3 regions of the Romboutsia sp. LXY-2 genome follow, and region 1 is predicted to be linked to each of the others. Evidence: riboswitches for the same ligand, from Rfam matches in the RefSeq annotation. Region 1 holds a riboswitch; each other region holds the start of a gene.
What was found. Region 1 has a riboswitch for cyclic di-GMP ahead of ACI48P_RS10235 (glycosyl hydrolase family 18 protein). Riboswitches for the same ligand answer to the same signal wherever they lie in the genome.
Positions count from the first base shown of each region.

Region 2: another riboswitch for cyclic di-GMP. It lies ahead of ACI48P_RS15105 (NPCBM/NEW2 domain-containing protein); the one in region 1 lies ahead of ACI48P_RS10235 (glycosyl hydrolase family 18 protein).
Region 3: another riboswitch for cyclic di-GMP. It lies ahead of ACI48P_RS03945 (SulP family inorganic anion transporter); the one in region 1 lies ahead of ACI48P_RS10235 (glycosyl hydrolase family 18 protein).

Region 1 covers NZ_JBKFGI010000004.1:408,484-411,704, forward strand. The annotation lists gene ACI48P_RS10235 (glycosyl hydrolase family 18 protein) at 1-1,617, opposite strand, end outside; cyclic di-GMP riboswitch class I at 1,828-1,911, opposite strand; gene ACI48P_RS10240 (MFS transporter) at 2,035-3,221, opposite strand, start outside.
Region 2 covers NZ_JBKFGI010000008.1:298,921-302,141, forward strand. The annotation lists gene ACI48P_RS15100 (APC family permease) at 1-1,030, shown strand, start outside; cyclic di-GMP riboswitch class I at 1,162-1,245, shown strand; gene ACI48P_RS15105 (NPCBM/NEW2 domain-containing protein) at 1,405-3,221, shown strand, end outside.
Region 3 covers NZ_JBKFGI010000001.1:812,182-815,402, forward strand. The annotation lists gene ACI48P_RS03945 (SulP family inorganic anion transporter) at 1-1,257, opposite strand, end outside; cyclic di-GMP riboswitch class II at 1,461-1,544, opposite strand; gene ACI48P_RS03950 (response regulator) at 1,762-2,571, opposite strand; gene ACI48P_RS03955 (sensor histidine kinase) at 2,568-3,221, opposite strand, start outside.

The sequences.
Region 1 (3,221 bases):
AGTATATCCATCTTCATATGTTACAGTACCCGCCATATGATCTCCTCTGTTTAGAGGCTTATCTGTTTTTATGTATAATTTAGGTGACTTTATTGTTTCAGCACCTCTTTCTACTTCTTTTAATACTGTATTAGTTTCTTGAGGGTTTTCATTGTTTTTTATAGTTATTTCATAGCCTTTTCTTTCTACTCCCCACTCTACTTCATATGTATTTATAGTTGCATCTACTTCTAATTCTGAATAAACAATGTTATGAATTGGTAAATCAGAAGCTCCAAATAGTCCTTCCTTAGTCGCTTTTGTTAGTTCATCTCTTTTAGTTGATGTAGTTGGTGCATCTTGTGATTGCATCCATCCAATCATCCCACCTAAATTATTTTCATGCACATAATTAGCCTTTTCTTCTATAGACCTTACATTATCATATGTAAAGAACTTCCCAGTACTTTCATCGTAAAGATATGGTGCTTTTGCTGTGTCATCCCAGTATTCTTTTAGTCCTGGATAACTTGCTTTTAACTTATCTATACTTCTATATGACCATACCCCTGACATACGTCCTCCATCTCCTGATGTTAACGGTGCTTCATTTATTGCACCTCTTGATGGTGTTTGATCTGCATCTTTTGTTGTTACAGAAGCTTCTCCAAATAATCCTGGTAAAGTAGAATCAGTTCCTTTAGAAACTTTGTCCCAACCTCTAGTGTAATAAGCTGCTCCCATTACTATTTTTTCAGATTCTGCACCATTTTCTATTAAATAATCAACACTTTCATCAATTGATAGATTATTTCCTTTTAATGGTTCATTTGGATTTGGGTATAATCCTGTCTGATGTCCACTGTACTCATCCCAAGCACCTCTCATGTCATAAGTCATTATGTTTGCAAAATCTACAATATTAAATAATCTATCTACATCTATTCCTGTATCTACTTTCTTCTTAGGTGCTGGAAGTGCAACAGTTAACTCATATTTCTTCCCTAATTCTGCACCTTTTTTATCTAAAGCTACTCTGAATTCTTCTAGTAATTTAATATAATTTTCTTTATCCTCTTTACTTGCATAAGGGTTACCTTCATCATTTTTATTATCTACCTTATCTGGTTGCCTTACTTCACCAGCAAATTCCCAGTCTATATCTACAAAATCCATATTAGTGTATTCTACAAACTGTACAACATTTTGAATGAAGTTTGCTCTCTTAACAGGGTCCTTTGCAATAGTTGGGAAATCAGCAGATTTTGACCATCCACCTAGGGATATTCCTAATTTTAAGTTTGGATTTTCTGATCTTAATTGTTGAAGTGCTATTAAAATACCTGCATTTGGCGCTCCCCATTGTACTCCATCTTGTCCAACTGGCGCTCCTACTGCTGCATCCTTGTCAGTAAATACTAAATTTCCATTAGAATCAAAGTCCATAAATGCAAAATTTAAATGCGTTAATTGATCTGCTGGTATATCTTTTGGATAGAAGTTTCCTTGACCTCCCCAAATAGACCAATCACCGTAATACATTACATTACGCTTTTGACTTTGTGCATTTTTGGCATTTACCTCCATTGCATTTGCGCTTACTACCCCAATAAATGGCGCTCCTGCACTTATTAGCATACTACCTACTATTGCTATTGCAACAGCCTTTTTTGTCTTTCTTAGTTTTTTTGATGTGCATATTTTTCCTCCTAAATGTTTTTATACCATTTAGGTAAACCACTTTTGTTTAAAATAAAAAGCTACTCCAAAGAAGTAGCTTTTCTAAACATCAAGTAGACATATTAGTAATAAAATATGTTAGATGGATAACAAAAAGTATATTTACCCTTTGGCAACTGGCTGGCATAGTTTATAACCTTAGCCCCTATAGCTTTGCGTCATTAGATTTCTCTAATTTTGCCTATTGAATTTTATTCTTAGGATAATTATACGTACTTTCCCTCCAAATGTTTATACATTTTTATATTTTTTTATACATTATTATTATTTGTCTATACATTTCCATTTACAAATCTATTAAAAATTAGTATATAACTATATTCTAGCTCTTTTATATAATGACAAGTAAATAGCTGATACAATTAGTGATACTCCCAAAAGCCCTAAAAATAACCACGATTTATTTATATTATAAATATAAGCTGAAACAAATGGCCCAACAGCAAATCCCAAAGATTCACTAGCTCCAACAAACCCAAATATAATTCCCTTAACTTTTTTATTACTTCCAAACTCTGATAAAACACTTTGTAGTGATGCATTAAGGAAAGTTGCACCTAAGAAGTATATTATAATAACAGCTGTAAATAAAGGAACATCTCTTATAAAGCTTAGTGCTAATAAAATAAGATTCATGACAACAAAAGATAAAAATAACTGCTTTCTATTTCCTATTTTATCACTTATCCAACCTGCAATAGGTGCTCCTACTCCAAATACAACCAAATAAATCGATATAATAGCTGAAGAATAAGCAATAGTTGAATTTAAAACATCAGTGGAATAAAAATGAATTAATGCTACTACACATCCATAAATGTAATCACCTAAAAAAGCAATACTACCTAATACTATTATTTTATAAGCCAGCTTATATTTTTTAATTTCTATAAAAACATCTTTTAAAGAATTTTTTTCTTTAGCTTTTCCAAGTTTATTACTATGAGCACTTTTTAACTTTAACATAACATATATAAGAGTTAATAATGTTCCAAGAGATGATATATAAAATGCTAGTCTGTAATTTCCTAAAATTGCCACCAAGTACCCACCTATAAAAGAACCTATCCCACCACCTAAAGTAAATACTGCCGATGCAAGTCCCGTACTTTCGCCTCTTCTTTTTTCATCTACAGATCTTGAAAGTATTGAATAAGTGGCTGGAGCAGCCATTCCGAGTACTCCACCTTGAATTATATACAGTATGCTTGCATAATTAGGATTCTTGGTCAAAGTATATAAAAATATAACAATGCTCATAAGTATAAGTGCCAAATTCAAATTTAATTTATCGCCTATTTTATCACTAATAACTCCAAATGGTATCTGAGCTAGAGTTTTACTAATTCCATAAAAGGACAAAACTGTTCCTATTATAACAGTAGTTAGTCCTAAATCTTTTAAATATAAAGGAATAATTGGAATTAATATACTATAGCTAACTCCAAATGCCAATCTATATATACAAAAGTTTCTTAATTCTTTCTTACTAAATAACGCAC
Region 2 (3,221 bases), on a different contig from region 1:
GATTGCTTGGGCGACTATGGCAAACTTCTTTGCAGTTACATTGTCATCTGTATGGCCACAAGCAGCAGAACCATTTACTAAAAATATAATAATTGGTATTTTAGTTGGAGGTCTTGGAGCGATAAACCTTATGGGTATGAAGCAATCTAAGAACCTAAATAATATAATGACTATAGGAAAATTAGTTCCAATAGTGTTATTTATAGCTGTAGGTATATTCTTCATGAAAGGTTCTAATTTTACACCTTTTGTAATAATACCAGAAGGTCAAAGTACTTCATCTGCATTTGTAGCAGTATCAATATCTTTATTCTATGCTTTTACAGGATTTGAGTCTCTAGCTGTTGCAGCGAAAGATATGGAAAATCCTAAGAAAAATGTACCTAAAGCATTAGTAACAGTAATGTTTGTTGTATCAGTAATATATGTACTTATATTAGCTATAAGTATAGGTGTGTTAGGAGATGGACTAGTAGGATCATCTACTCCTGTTGCAGATGCTGCTACTAAAATGGTAGGACCTATAGGTGGTTATGTAATAACTATAGGAACTATAGTATCTGTTGGAGGTATAAATATTGCATCATCTATATTTACACCAAGATCAGCTAAAGCTTTAGTAGATCAAGGATTAATGCCTAAATCTTTTAGCAAAACTAATAAAAACGAATCTCCATATATAGCAGTTATTGTGTCTGTTATAGGAACTTTATTAATAGCATGGTCAGGATCATTTACAACATTATCTCAAATAAGTGTTGTATCTAGATTTATTCAATATATACCTACTTGCTTAGCCGTACTAATATTAAGAAAGAAATATGCAGGTAAAGAAGTAAACTTTAAAATACCTGGAGGAGCTATTATACCAATATTTGCAGTAGCGGTAAGTATAGTATTGCTTATAAAAGCAGGTATAGATGCACCTATGAAGATAGTTTGGGGATTAGGTGGTATGATATTTGTAGTTCCTATATACTTATATATGACTAGGATATACTCTAAGAAAAATAATGATGCTAAGGCTTAGTAATATTTATAATTATAAAATAATAAATACGGGAAAATTTATAGATAATATATAAAATAAATTTAAAAAAATTTATAGAAAAAGAAAAAATAATTGAAATTATTGCAAAATTATGGTAATTTAAGCTTAGAAAATATAATAGGCAAACCTAGGGAAATTTAGGGACGCAAAGCTATAGGGGCTAAGGTTTATAACTATGCTAGCCAGTTGCCAAAGAGTACATTATACTTTTTGTTTTTAAGCTTAGTTAATTTAAAATACTGATGCATATTTATGGTGCAAAGTATTAGATTTATTAGGTATAAAAGCTACTCTTTTGAGTAGCTTTTTTTAATGTACTTCTGATGGGGAATTTAATTCAGGAGGAAGATAAAATGCATAAGAAAAAAATAGCAGCTATAACTATGGTTGCGATAATCTCAAACTTTTCAGCAAGCACAATCGGTGTTTTAGCACAAGAACTAGAAAGCAGTGAAATAGTTCAGAGTGTATCAGAGGAAAAAACTCAAGAAACACAGTCAACAAAAGCAACTATAAGTAAATTTGATTTATTTTATAGTAAATATTTAGAAGAATACAATAAGGTATTCAAGGTTGACAATTCTAAAATAACTTCAATAACTAACAATGGTGGAAACTATGGATCATCAGTAATATATAGAGCTATTGACGGAAATTTAAGTACACATTGGGAAACAGGGAAACCAAATAATACAGATTTTAAAAATGAAGTAGTAATTACATTAGATGAAATAACTAATATAAGTAGAATAGTATATGCAGCAAGACAAGATGGAGCTAAAGGTAAAGGATTTGCACAACAAGTAGAAGTATATACATCACTAACTGATGAAGGAGATGATTTTACCTTAGCAACTAGTGGAGAATATAGCGGTTCAACTGGAGACCTAGTTGAAATAAAGTTTAATCCAACTGACTTTAAAAGAGTAAAGTTTAAATTTAAAGAAGCTAATCAGAACTGGGCATCTGCATCAGAGTTTATGTTTTATAGTGAAGATTCTATGATAGATAAAATGTACAACATATTTACAAATGAACAAAAAAATCAAATAAATGAAGAATTTAATACCTTAGAAAAATTAGATAAATTTGAAGCTGAGGCTATGACTCATCCTCTTTATGAAGATATAAAAGAAGATATAGATAATGCAAGAATATTATTAGAAAGTAAAAATTTAGAGTATGTAGATGCTAAGGTATCAAAGTTTTTATCAAGTAATGATGATAGGTTAGCAAAGTACGATGAAGATTTTAAAATAAAAAGAGAAAATATAACTAGCATAACTACAAATGGTGGTCAATATGCTAGTAACTCAGTAGATAGAGCTATAGATGGAGATGTTAATACAAATTGGCATTCTGGTAAAACAAACAATTCAAGCTTTACCAATGATGTAATCATAACTTTAGACGACCTTACTACAATAGATAGAATAACTTATCTAAATAAAGTATCTAGAGGGTTTGCTAAGTCTTTTGATATTTATGGATCAAAAACAACTAGCGGAGATACATTTGAAAAGATAAGTTCGGGAAGCCATAGTATAACATCAGATACTTTAGAGATAAAGTTTAAACCAACAGAATTAAGAAGAGTTAAATTTGTATATAAAGAAGGTCATGAAAACTGGGCACTAGCTAATGAGTTTGGATTATACAAAGAAGATATAGTAAAAGACAAGATGGACAGACTATTTACAGATTCTAGTATGAATGAAGTAAATCCAGAGTTTTCTACAGTCCAAGCGATTGACAACTTATTTGAAGCAGTTAAAGGACATGCTTTAGAGAATGAGTATATAGAAAAAATAAATATAGCAAAAGAATTAGTGGAATTTGGTAAGATAGAAGCAGGAAGTGCTAATATAAAAAAATTCGATGTATTTTATAGTGAATATATAAATACTTATGATGAAGAGTATAGAGTCCAAAGTAACAATATATCAAAAATAGAAAATAACGGTGGAAGATATGGAAATTCTTTAATTGAGTATGCAATAGATGAAGATGTTAACACACATTGGGAAACAGGAAGACCTAATAGTGAATCATTTAAAAATGAGGTCACTTTAACATTAGATCAAGCTGAAGTTATAAATCGTTTAACTTATAAATCTAGAAATGGTGGTAAAGGGTTTGCAGAAAACTTTAGTATATATATATCGCCGGT
Region 3 (3,221 bases), on a different contig from region 1:
TTCATTATAATCAAAGCTATTTATAAATTTAGTAGTTGAAGCGAAAAATAATTGACCTTGGACTTCATATTTAACATATCCATGTACTTCATGTCTATCAACACTTATCTCAGATATTTTAGATGCAAAAGCTATTGCACTTGTTATTATTCCAACAATAACTCCATAAGCTAAGTTGTGAGTTAATATAACTACTAAAACTGTAGCTAGCATTACTACTGTATCTGATTTTGGAACTTTTGAAATTCTTTTTATTGAAGCCCAGTTAAATGTAGTTATAGATACAACTACCATAACTGCAGCTAAAGATACTACTGGAATTTGAACTACAAACTTATTTAATAATATTATAGAAAATAACATAGCCGTTCCTGCTGTAAGAGTAGATAATCTACCTCTACCACCATAGCTATTATTTATAATAGTTTGTCCTATCATTCCACATCCTGCTATACCGCCAAAGAAACCTGCTACTACATTTGCAAGACCTTGACCTATACACTCTTTATTTTTGTCACTTGGAGTATTTGTTAAGTCATCAACTAATTGAGATGTAAGTAGTGACTCAACGATTCCAACTAATGAAACTGATAATGCATATGGCAATATTATCATTAATGTTTCCATATTAAATGGAACATTTGGTATTAAAAATTTTGGTAATTCACTAGTTATTTCGCCCATGTCTCCTAAAGTCTTAACATCTATATTAAATATGCTTACTATTATTGTAATAGTTATTATTGCTATTATTGGAGATGGTATTGCTTTTGTTAACTTAGGTAATAAGTAAATAATTACTATTCCTATTGCTCCTAATAATAATAATATCGGTGCCCCTTTAAAATGATCAATCTGAGATTGGAACATTAATATACCAAGAGCATTTACGAAACCGATCATAACTGGCTTTGGTATAAATTTCATTAGGTTGCCTATTTTTAAATATCCAAGTATTACTTGTATAATTCCCGTAAGTATTGTTGCTGCAAGCAAATACTCTATTCCATAATCTCTTACTAAACTAGCAAGCACTAATGCTGTAGCTCCTGCAGCTGCAGAAATAAGACCTGGTCTACCACCAAATATTGATGTAATTAAAGATATACAAAATGATGCATATACTCCAACCATAGGGTCAACTCCTGCTACTATGGAAAATCCTATTGCCTCTGGTATAAGCGCCATACACACTACAATACCTGCTAATAAATCTCCTTTAGCATTTCCTAACCATTCTTCTTTCCTTTGCCTCATAAAATTCCTTCTTTCTTTATTAAATTTTTAGTTAACCATTATTAATACCGTTATTATAAAGGCTTTTACTTTTATTTGCTTTTTTACAACGCTTCTACTTTAACTTATCTAATATATTATTAATCTTTTTGGATATGAAAGTCTAAATTTAAATTTATATGATTACAGAAAAAAAGACTATATTATATATAGCAAATTGCTCTATATAATATAGTCGCTTGCACTACTATCTCCATATGCTTCTAGTGCCCAAATACGAAGCATACTTCATCGATACTGACTCTTATTACATTTAGGTTCATGTATTACATTGGGTATATCTGTTAATTTAGGTTTATGTATTACATTAGGTTTATGGAAGATACTTAGATTTTAGCAATATAACTGCAACAGAAGTGCAACAAATAACTTAAATTATAAAAAATTTAAGTTTTTTTATTTTCGTATTAATTTATGTACTTCTTTTTATATCAAATCATTGGAATAAGTAATATCTAAACCAATTTAAAATCTATATATTTGTTTATTTAAATATTCTACAGTAAATTCTGACCAGCTATATTGTGTCATATACTCTCCACAGTAGGAATTTATCGCTTGAATATCTCCATTTATAAACTTATAATAATCACAGTCTATAATTTCTATATTTAGAGCTAATTCGCCTCTACTTTTTATTATAATATCATCTATGCCAGCAGATTTAAATGAACTTATAAGGTCTGACACTAGATTTCTTAAATTACTTTGTATAGATGTAGTCTCTGGACTGTCTTCCCATAATACTGCCATAATCTCTCTAAGAGTTACATTTGCTCCACGCTTATTAACTAAATAAGCAAAAAGTTCTTTGGTTCTATTTCTTGAAAACTTTAAAGGCTTATTGTCTACAAATACTTCAAAGTTTCCAAAGGTTTGAACTCTTACTCTTTTTTTATTTTGGCTTGGAGATTTTATATCTTTAATATGATCTATTTCTAATTTTAATTCTTCCCTGGATGCTGGCTTCATAATATAACCTGAGGCATGTACCTTAAAAGCATCAAGAGCATATTCACTATAACCAGTTAAAAATATTATAGGTATATCCTTATCTATTTCCTTAATATTTTTTGCCAAAACTAATCCACTCATTTTTTTCATATTTATATCTAAAATAGCAATATCAATTTTACCTTCATCATTAGATAAATATTCTAAAGCTTTACCTGGAAATCTAAATTTTATTATTTCTACATTTTCATATAAATCCTTTATCATAAATTCAGTACGTTGAAGAGCTATTTGTTCATCATCTACTAATAATATTCTCATATATCTCCCACCTTTTTTGGTATTATTACTTTAGCAACTGTACCTTCTCCTATTTTACTTTCTATTATTAATTCACCACTACACATAGATTTTAATCTTTCCTTAGTGTTTTTTATTCCTATATGACTTCTGTCATCTTCTTTTTCTTTTGCAGTATCAAATCCAATTCCATTGTCAGTAATTTTTACATACCAATTATATTCATCTTCATAGGTTTTAATTAATACTTCTCCACCTTCTTCAGAATCCATTAATCCATGCTTTATTGCATTTTCTACTAAAGGCTGTACTGTTAAAGCTGGTAAGAAAAACTCTGTTGTATTTATATCATAAACCACTTTTATATCTGGAAATCTTATTTCTTCTATGGCAAGATAACACTTTAAATGTTCTAACTCTTGAACAAAGGTTATGGTGTTCTTTCTAGTTATAGAATCAAGATTTCCTCTTAAATATTTAGCAAACTTTTCAGTAATAGAAGATGCTACCTTTGGACTTGTTTCACAAAGATAACAAATAGTGTTTAAGGTGTTATATAAAAAGTGAGGCTGAATCTGACTAAACATAATACTAATCTTTGCTTGTACAAGTTCAGTTTCCATATGTTGTAGCCTTTTTTCTTCATTTACTGTATTTTGAACACTTTTAAT